DNA from 2 places in the Leuconostoc garlicum genome. Region 2 is predicted to be linked to the other one. Evidence: predicted binding sites of a transcription regulator. Region 2 holds the regulator's gene; the other holds the start of a gene.
What was found. The regulator HrcA, encoded in region 2, represses chaperone genes, less so after heat shock. The targets are predictions, from matches to a motif close to TTAGCACTCNNNNNNNNNGAGTGCTAA.
Positions count from the first base shown of each region.

Region 1: groES (co-chaperone GroES) is a predicted target of HrcA. The motif match lies at 1,370-1,396, and genes of this name have one in related genera.

Region 1 is NZ_CP016329.1:756,643-761,821, reverse strand. Features, by position in the region: gene groL (chaperonin GroEL) at 1-976, opposite strand, end outside; gene groES (co-chaperone GroES) at 1,061-1,345, opposite strand; gene A9176_RS03970 (YitT family protein) at 1,493-2,326, opposite strand; gene A9176_RS03965 (DUF956 family protein) at 2,326-2,703, opposite strand; gene A9176_RS03960 (PTS system mannose/fructose/sorbose family transporter subunit IID) at 2,839-3,750, opposite strand; gene A9176_RS03955 (PTS mannose/fructose/sorbose transporter subunit IIC) at 3,765-4,574, opposite strand; gene A9176_RS03950 (mannose/fructose/sorbose PTS transporter subunit IIA) at 4,612-5,179, opposite strand, start outside.
Region 2 is NZ_CP016329.1:1,548,593-1,553,771, reverse strand. Features, by position in the region: gene ribF (riboflavin biosynthesis protein RibF) at 1-724, shown strand, start outside; gene hrcA (heat-inducible transcriptional repressor HrcA) at 847-1,875, shown strand; gene grpE (nucleotide exchange factor GrpE) at 1,917-2,489, shown strand; gene dnaK (molecular chaperone DnaK) at 2,578-4,419, shown strand; gene A9176_RS07860 (DnaJ C-terminal domain-containing protein) at 4,521-5,179, shown strand, end outside.

The DNA of each region.
Region 1 (5,179 bases), 790 kb from region 2:
CCTTTGTGACGTTAACCTTGCTTGCTTGACCAAGTTGATCAATTGTCACGTCCTTCAAGTTCAAACCAAGGTCTTCAGCAATTACTGTACCACCAGTCAAAATAGCGATATCTTCAAGTTGTGCCTTACGACGGTCACCAAAGCCTGGTGCCTTAACGGCAACAACATTAAACGTACCACGCATCTTGTTCAAAACAAGTGTTGGCAAAGCTTCCCCAGTAATGTCGTCAGCAATGATCAACATCGCACGACCTTGTTCAACCACTTGTTGTAATACTGGCAAAATTTCTTGAATGTTGGCAATCTTCTTGTCTGTGATCAAGATGTAAGGGTTGTCCAAGTTAGCTTCCATCTTTTCACTGTCTGTGACCATGTATTGTGACATGTAACCACGATCAAATTGCATCCCTTCAACAACATCCAAAGTTGTTTCGATACCCTTTGATTCTTCAATTGTGATAACACCGTCGTTACCAACCTTTTCCATCGCTTCCGCAATCAAAGCACCAACTTCTTCGTTAGCAGCTGAGATTGAGGCGATTTGAGCGATTTCAGCCTTCGTATTAACAGGGTGTGACATGTCGTGCAACTTTGCAACGGCTGCGGCTGTCGCACGTTCGATACCAGTACGGATACCTACAGGGTTCGCACCAGCAGTCACGTTCTTAAGTCCTTCACTCACGATAGCTTGTGTCAAAACTGTGGCTGTTGTTGTACCGTCTCCGGCAATGTCATTTGTCTTTGAAGCCACTTCGGCAACTAACTTAGCCCCCATGTTTTCAAAGTGATCTTCTAATTCGATTGCCTTAGCGATCGTCACACCATCATTTGTAATAGTTGGTGTGCCATATGATTGTTCCAACACAACGTTACGACCCTTTGGTCCAATTGTTGTCTTAACAGTGTCAGCTAACTTGTCGACACCGACCTTCATCTTAGCACGAGCATCTTCTGAAAACTTAATTTCTTTTGCCATGATTACATTCCCTCTCTAGTAATTCATTTTAAATATACAGTTTAAATATATAGTTGTTTGCGCCACATTCACTCGGCACAAAAATTACGCCACAATGGCAACGATATCCTTTTCATGTAGTGCAAGGTAGTCATTTCCTTCAAATGATACTTCTTGCCCCGCGTACTTATCAAAAAGTACTTCATCACCTGTCTTCACAGTTAATTCGCGGACTGTCCCATCGTTTAGGACGTATCCTGAACCTACGGCAACGACCTTACCTGTGACTGGCTTTTCCTTAGCATTTGTTGCTAAGAGAATGCCACCAACAGTTTCTTCCGCAGCTTCAGTTACTTCAATAATCACGCGATCACCCAATGGCTTCAACATGAGACATACCTCCAGTTTTTAGTTTTAGCACTCTTTTTACACGAGTGCTAATTACAACTATTATTATAGCACTGTCCGGACATTTGTCAATAAAAAAAGCCTACTTTTGTAGACTAATTTTGTCGTTCAAAGTAGACTCAGCTATCACTAAATAAATGTGCCACCGTGCGCTTCACTAATGTCGTAAGCAATCATGAAAGCCGTGGGGTCAACTTGATGCACACCGCGCACTAAATGATTGTAATCTTGATTTTCTAGAATCACCATCAACATGTCCCGATCGCTATCCGTGTATCCACCACGAACATTCATCAGTGTGTAGCTCGTATCATTTTCTTTCAAATAGGCTTTAACGGCTTCAATGTGATCATTACTCGTGATGTACACCATTTTACGTCGGTCAAGCCCTGTCTCAATATAGTTCATCACAACGGCCGTAATGATGAGCGAAAACACCGCTAAAATAAAGGCTTCCAGACCATCCGTCAACAGGTTACCTAATGAGACAAAGAGATCGATAACCAACAGCGATAGCGCTGGTGCAATGCGAAAATATTTCTTCAAAATCATCGGTGGCACAGCTGTACCACCACTAGACGCTTCCACACGATAAAGCATCGCCACACCAAACGCAAAGATTGCCCCACCAACCAAGACAGCAAACGTTCTATCGGTCAAAACTTGATGGCTAGGTGTTATTTTCAATAATATCGGCAATAACAGGCTGCCAAAGGTAATACGCACCGTTGTGCCACGATCTAAGAAAATTGCCGCCAGGATAATCATCAAAATATTAACCACTAAGACGGTCACTGCACGATCAATCCCAACTAATTCATTCAGCAAAATAGCAAACCCTGTCGCCCCACCAGCCGCAACTTTGGCTGGTGCGTAAAAAAAGTTAATGCTAATGGCAACGAATTCCAAAGCGACAACAATCGTTAAATAACGTAAAATCTGGTACTGCCGTAATATTTTCATTAAACGCCTTTCTTTTTATCCTTCTTTTTAAATAGTGCTTTCAAACGTGAGATTAAAGTTGGTTGTTTCAAGACCTTTTCATGACCAATCTGATCACGAATTGCCTTTAACACTTTGCCAGACTCCGGTGATGAAAAGGAAAAACTGCCACGATCTGTGTCAACTCGGAAACGCCGACTGACCCGATGACGGGCAACACTTGTATACACCGCCGTTACATTCGCCCAAGGAATTTGAATATAATCAGCGACGTTATTATCATTAAAAAATTCAAATGCGCGATCACCCACTAGAAATTTACCGTATTGCGCACCAATACCTAAATACGAAATCCCTTTAGCTGTTAACGCTACTTTAGTATTCAGTGATTGTACCATTATGATTACCCTCCTCACCTATCATACTTTAATCGTATCATTAAATGATAGGCATACTCAATAACTTTTCTTTTATGTACAAAGGCGCTCGTCGAAAATGACGGGCGCCCTTTATCGTAATAATTTAATTCATGCTTACATGATGTGCAAGGCATGCATGATGATTCCGAAGACGAAGATACCAACAATCATTGCAATTGGTGATACGTTCTTCTTCAACAACCACATAGCGAAGAATGTCAATGCCAATCCCATCAAACCAGGAACCAAACTATCCAAGTTTGCTTGCAATGTGTTTGGTGCCATCTTTGTCAATGACAAACCAGCAGCTTGATCACTCAAGATTTGTTGCAACTTACCACCAGTCACAGCGCCACTTGGGAAATCAATGTAAGCCCCTTCAGCCAACTTCTTAGCTGGTAGGTTAACGACAAACTTGATTGAAACCCAACGCTCAACCAGAACGGCCAAGATAAACATTCCCAGGATTGACGCACCCTTAGTGATGTCCTTCAAGAGACCACCTGACAAATCTTGTGTAATTGCAGAACCGGCCTTGTAACCGAATTCTTGGGTATACCAGATAAATGACATACGAATCAAGTTCCACAAAACGAAGAACAAGATTGGGCCAAGAATGTTACCAGAAAGGGCCAATGAGGCACCCAAAGCACCCAAGATTGGACGCAATGTGAACCAGAAGACCGGATCACCGATACCAGCCAAAGGTCCCATCATACCAATCTTCACACCTTGAATGGCTGTGTCATCAATTGCAGCCCCATTGGCACGTTCTTCTTCCAATGCCAATGTCACACCAATGATTGGTGATGCAACATAAGGGTGTGTGTTAAAGAATTCCAAGTGACGCTTCAAAGCGGCTACTCGATCTTCTTTTGTGGTATATAACTTCTTAATTGCTGGGATCAAGGCATAAGCCCAACCCACGTTTTGCATACGTTCGTAGTTCCATGAACCTTGTAAGAACTGTGATCGCCATGCAACAGATAGACGATCGTTACGTGATAATTCAATTTTTTCAGCCATCATGTTGCTCCTTCCTAGTATTGATCCAAAATGTCACCGACTGGGTCACCCGAGCCGTTACCATTTGAACCACCGCCACCGTTACCACCCATCTTTGATAGGTTAAGGTAGATGAAGGCCAATGCCACACCGATTGCACCAAGGGCGATCAATGTCAATTGGCTCACAGCGGCCAAGGCAAAACCAATTGCGAAGAATGGCCATACTTCGCGTGTTGCCATCATGTTGATAACCAATGCATAACCAACGGCGACAACCATACCACCACCGATAGCCATACCACCAGTCAACCATTCTGGCATTGCAGCCAAAGCGTTTTGAACGGCTGATGCGGGGATTGCAATCAACAAAGCAGCTGGGATCGCAATACGCAAACCTTGCAACAAGATACCAATCAAGTGGTAACGTTCAATTGCCCGATAGTTACCATCTTTAGCAGCCGCATCGGCACCGTGCGTCAAACCAACAGAAATGGTACGCACGATCATTGTCAAGAACAAACCAGCAACAGCCAAAGGAATAGCTGAAGCAACGGCCACAGAGATACCTGTTGGCGTGAAGTTGTTACCCTTAATCATGATAATTGCTGAAGCGACAGAAGCCAAGGCCACGTCCGGTGCCACAGCGGCACCGATGTTAGCCCAACCAAGGGCAATCATTTGCAGTGAACCACCAAGGATAATACCTGCAGTCAAATGACCAGTGACCAAACCAATTAATGTTGCCGAAACCAATGGTTGGTGAATTTGGAATTCATCCAAAATACCTTCCATACCTGCGAAGAAGGCAATGATTACGACTAAAACCATTGAGATAATAGACATATGTTAAACACCTTTCCTAATCAACGTTTCAAAAGTCTTATTGAACGTTAGCTTTTTTAATCAAATCAAACAAGTTGGCCTTGCTATCACTTGGCACCTTGCGGACGTCGAATTCAACACCCAAGTCGCGCAACTTTTCAAATGCTTCAACGTCTGCCTTGTCCATTGATAAGACCTTGTTGACCATCGTTTTACCTTCAGAATGCGCCATTGAACCGACATTAAGTGTCTTAATTGGCACACCGCCTTCAACGGCACGAAGCACGTCTTGCACAGTTTCAAACAACAAAAGTGCATCAACGCCACCGAAACGATCGTCCTTGGCTACTTCTTCCATCTTGCTGATCGGCACGATGTTAGCCTTCACACCGTTTGGCGCTGCTTGCTTGATTAAGTTCTTACGCAATTCATCATGGGCAACCGCGTCAGATACAACGATGATACGGTTAGCCTTTGAATATGGCGTCCAAGCTGTTGCCACTTGACCGTGCAACAAACGTGTATCCAAACGTGCCAAATTGATGTTGATGTGACCTGGCTTCAAACCATCAGTCGCGTCAGCTTTAGCTTCCGCCTTTTCTGGCGCTGCTGGCTTTGCTTCTTCT
Region 2 (5,179 bases):
GCCACTTGATCAAAAGGTGGCCTTATTTGAAGCGCTGGGCGTTGATCGCGTGTATGTGATGCGCTTTACCTCGCAATTGGCACAACTTGCGCCCCAGCAGTTCGTCGATGAGGTGCTATTGCCCTTACAACCAATGACTGTGGTTGCGGGGTTTGATCACCTCTATGGTGGTGATCAACAGACGGCCAATATGCAAGTATTAGATCAGTACGCCGCCAACCGCTTTGATGTGATTACGGTACCACCTTTTGAAGAGTCACACCAAAAAGTAGGCTCTTCGGCAATCCGACGTGCGTTAGACGCTGGCGATATGCAAACAGTTAATCATCAGTTAGGGCGTGTTTATCAAACGACTGGCACAGTTGTTCATGGTGAAGCACGCGGACGTGAGTTGGGTTTCCCTACGGCTAATATTCAAACACCAGAATTAGAATGGCTGCCTGGTATTGGGGTTTATGTGGTTGGGATTGAAATTGCTGGACAGTGGTATCAAGGGATGGCAAGTATCGGCCGAAACGTCACATTTGGTGATGCCCGACCAATCACTGTTGAAATCAACATTTTAGATTTCAAACAACAAATTTATGGGGAAGCGGTGACGGTTGCTTGGCATCATTACTTACGCGGCGAAGTCAAATTCACGTCGGTACCTGATTTAATCACGCAGTTACAGCACGATGAACAGGCGACACGACAGTATTTTAAAGCACTTAACAAGCGTTAAGTGCTTTTTATTTGGCACTCGAATAAAAAGAGTGCTAAAATGCTTGCATTTTTTTCGGAAAGGGTGTATGATAATAGATGTTAGCAGTTGGTATCTATGAGTGCTAAAACGGAGGTGATGGCATGCTAACAGAAAGACAAAAATTAATTTTAAGCGCCATCATTTACGAGTACACACACACTGCGCGAGCAGTCGGGTCGAAAAGTTTGCAGGAACAGCTTGATATTAAAGTGAGTTCCGCAACAATTCGTAATGAAATGGCTGCATTAGAGTCAGCTGATCTGATTAAAAAACTACATACTTCAGCGGGACGGGTACCGTCGTGTGCTGGTTATCGTTATTATCTCGATCACCTCATGGCGACACGTCCCGCAACACAGCAAGATGTGGCGATGGTGATGCATTCGTTTCGTGGGATTTTTCATGAAATTGATGACTTGCTTGATGAAGCTGCGCGGACGCTATCAGAATTAACCGGTGCAACTGCTTTGATTTTGAAGCCAAAAGGGTTAAACATCAAAGTGTCGGGGTTCCGTTTGGTGCCGTTGGAGAATCATCAGTTAATTGCCGTGCTGGTAACCAGTGACGGTAAAGTGACCAGTCAGACATTCAAATTACCGCGCGAGTTAGCGATATCATCGTTAGATAGTATGGTTAAGTATATCAATGATCAGATGATTGGCCATCCGATTTTGGAAGTGTTGCAACTGATGCAATCAGATGAGTTGCCAACGCAAATGAATCGGGTGATTAAGACACCAGCTGCCTTCTTGCAATTGTTTGGCGACGTCTTAGCGCGATCGATTGGCGATAATGTGCATATTGGTGGTCGACTGAACGTGTTGGATTTCGGTGAAAATGTTGATGAAACACAGAAAGTGAAGCATTTGCTAGAGTTTCTGTCATCAGCACCTGATATCCGACGTGTGGCGACAGCTGTCCCACATCAGGTGACAGTTAAGATTGGGCAAGAAATCGATGAACCCTTATTACAATCCTTTAGCTTGATTACGAGTGCCTTTCAGGTACCAAATCAAGGGGATGGGGTGATTGCATTGCTTGGCCCAATTCGGATGCCTTATGCGCGCAACGTCTTGTTGATGGATGCCTTTGGTGAAGCGTTAAGCCAAAAGATGCTCGAATATACATAAATTAGGAGGTCACTTACGTGGCAGATGAAGCGAAAGAAGCAATGAAGAACGACGAAGAAATCGTTGTAGAAGATGGCGCAGTTGATGATGAAGCTGTAACGGAACAAATCGAAGCAGAAACTGATGTTTTGCAAGAAGATGAAGCACCAGTAGAAAATTCAGAAGCAAGTCAAATTGCAGACCTTGAAGCTAAGGTTGCGGAATTAGAAGACAAGCTGTTGCGTTCACAAGCGGAAATTCAAAATATTCAACAACGTCATGCCCGCGAAGTGCAAAATGTGCGCAAGTATGATGGTCAGAAATTGGCCGGCGCAGTTTTGCCAGTGGTTGACAATCTTGAACGCGCATTGCAAGTTGAAGCAGATGATACAGTAACAAAGCAAATTAAAACAGGTGTTGAAATGACACTGAAGACATTGGTGCAAGCCTTAGCTGATAATGGTATTTCAGCAACGGGTGAAGTTGGGGAAGCATTTGACCCAACGAAGCACCAAGCCATTCAAAGTGTTGCCTCAGAGGATGTTGCGTCTGATGAAATTGCCGCTGTTTTGCAAAAAGGCTATATGATTCAAGATCGCGTCCTTCGACCAGCAATGGTTGCCGTGGCGAAATAACAACAATTGTCATGGTGATTCAGCGTGTGCACCACACCTTAAAAAGTTAAAAAATAAAAGATTAAAAAAGTAAAGGAAGAATTAATTCATGTCAAAGATTATCGGTATTGATTTAGGAACAACAAACTCAGCAGTTGCCGTCCTTGAAGGTGGCGAACCAAAGATCATCACAAACCCAGACGGCGGTCGTACAACACCATCTGTTGTGTCATTTAAGAATGGCGAAACACAAGTTGGTGACGTGGCTAAGCGTCAAGCCATCACGAACCCTGACACAATTATTTCAATTAAGTCACACATGGGTGAAGCTGGCTACAAGATCAACGTTGACGGCAAGGACTACACACCACAAGAAATTTCAGCCATGATTTTGCAATACATCAAGGGTTATGCTGAAGACTACTTGGGTGAAAAGGTTGAAAAGGCTGTTATCACAGTGCCTGCTTACTTCAACGATGCACAACGTCAAGCAACTAAGGATGCTGGTAAGATTGCCGGTCTTGAAGTTGAACGTATCATTAACGAACCAACAGCTGCTGCGTTAGCTTATGGTTTGGACAAGTTGGATAAGGATGAAAAGATCCTTGTTTACGACTTGGGTGGTGGTACATTCGATGTGTCTATCCTTGAATTAGGTGATGGTGTCTTTGAAGTTTTGTCAACAAATGGTGACACACACCTTGGTGGTGATGACTTCGATAACAAGATCATTGATTACTTGGCTGAACAATTCAAGGCTGAAAATGGCATTGATTTGAAGGAAGACAAGTTAGCTTTGCAACGTTTGAAGGATGCCGCAGAATCAGCTAAGAAGACGTTGTCTTCAGCAACTGAAGCACAAATTGATTTGCCATTTATTGCTTCAGGTGACCAAGGCCCATTGCACTTGCAAACATCATTGACACGTGCAAAGTTCAACGAATTGACAGCTGACTTGATCAAGAAGGCTGAACAACCAGTTTTGAATGCTTTGAAGGATGCTGGTTTGTCATTCTCAGACATCGATGAAGTCATCTTGAACGGTGGTTCAACACGTATTCCAGCCGTACAAGAATCTGTTAAGAAGTTGACTGGTAAGGAACCTAACCACTCAATCAATCCTGATGAAGCGGTTGCCCTTGGTGCAGCAGTTCAAGGTGGTGTGATTACTGGTGACGTGAAGGACGTTGTCTTGTTGGATGTGACACCTTTGTCATTGGGTATCGAAACAATGGGTGGTGTCTTCACAAAGTTGATCGATCGTAACACAACGATCCCAACATCAAAGTCACAAGTCTTCTCAACAGCTGCCGACAACCAACCAGCTGTTGACATCCATGTCTTGCAAGGTGAACGCTCAATGGCGGCCGACAACAAGACTTTGGGTCGTTTCCAATTGTCAGATATTCCTGCTGCAAAGCGTGGTGTGCCACAAATCGAAGTGACATTTGACATTGACCGTAACGGTATTGTTTCTGTATCTGCCAAGGATTTGGGTACGCAAAAGGAACAAAAGATTACGATCCAAGCCGCTGGTGGTTTGACTGATGAAGAAATCGAACAAATGATGAATGATGCAAAGGCTAACGAAGAAGCCGATGCAAAGAAGAAGGCAGCCGTTGATACACGTAACGAAGCTGACCAATTGATCTTCTCAACAGAAGCCACACTTGAAGAAGTGGGTGACAAGTTGGAAGAAGATGCTAAGAAGGCAACAAAGGATGCCCTTGAAGCATTGAAGCAAGCTAAGGAAAAGGTCGGCGACGATGTTGAAGCTGACTTGACTGAATTGAAGGAAAAGTCAGAAGCATTGGCTAAGGCTGCACAAGAATTAGCCATGAAGCTTTACCAACAAGCTGCCCCACAAGAAGGTGCTGAAGGTGAAGCAAAGCCAAAGGATGATAACACAGTTGATGGTGACTTCGAAGAAGTTGACCCATCAAAGAAGTAATCCTTTGACGACAAATCAATTCGTGACGATCATTTAAGCATAAACGAACCGCATCCAGTTGGATGCGGTTCGTGTACATAATATGGAAAAGGAGCGGGCTGTTGAATAATACAGAATACTATGACCGTCTTGGCGTTGATAAGAATGCCAGCCAAGATGATATTAAAAAAGCATACCGAAAATTATCAAAAAAGTATCATCCTGACTTGAACCAAGAACCAGGTGCCGAAGAAAAGTACAAAGAGGTTCAAGAAGCCTTTGAAACGTTAGGCGATCCCCAAAAGCGTGCCCAATATGACCAATTTGGTCCAGCCGGCGCCAATGGTGGCTTTGGGGGCCAAGGCTTTGGTGGTTACCAACAAGGTGGCTTCGGTGACTTCTCTGATTTGGGTGATATTTTCAGTCAAATGTTTGGCGGCGGCTTTGATCCGAACCGACCACGCAAGGGACAAGATTTACAATACCGGATGCGCTTAAGCTTCGAAGAAGCCATTACTGGTAAGGAAGAAATCATCAAGTTTAATCGTGGTGATGGCCCTCATGAAATTAAGGTGACAGTTCCAGCCGGTGTTGAAACAGGTCAACAAATGCGTCTGGCTGGTCAAGGTGAAGAAGGCGTTAACGGTGGCCCACGGGGTGATTTGTTCGTGGTCTTCCAAGTTGCCCCTTCAAAGGACGGCTTTGAACGTGATGGTGCTGATGTCTTCCTTGAACAAAAGATTAGTTTCACGAGTGCTGCCTTAGGGGATGAAATTCAAGT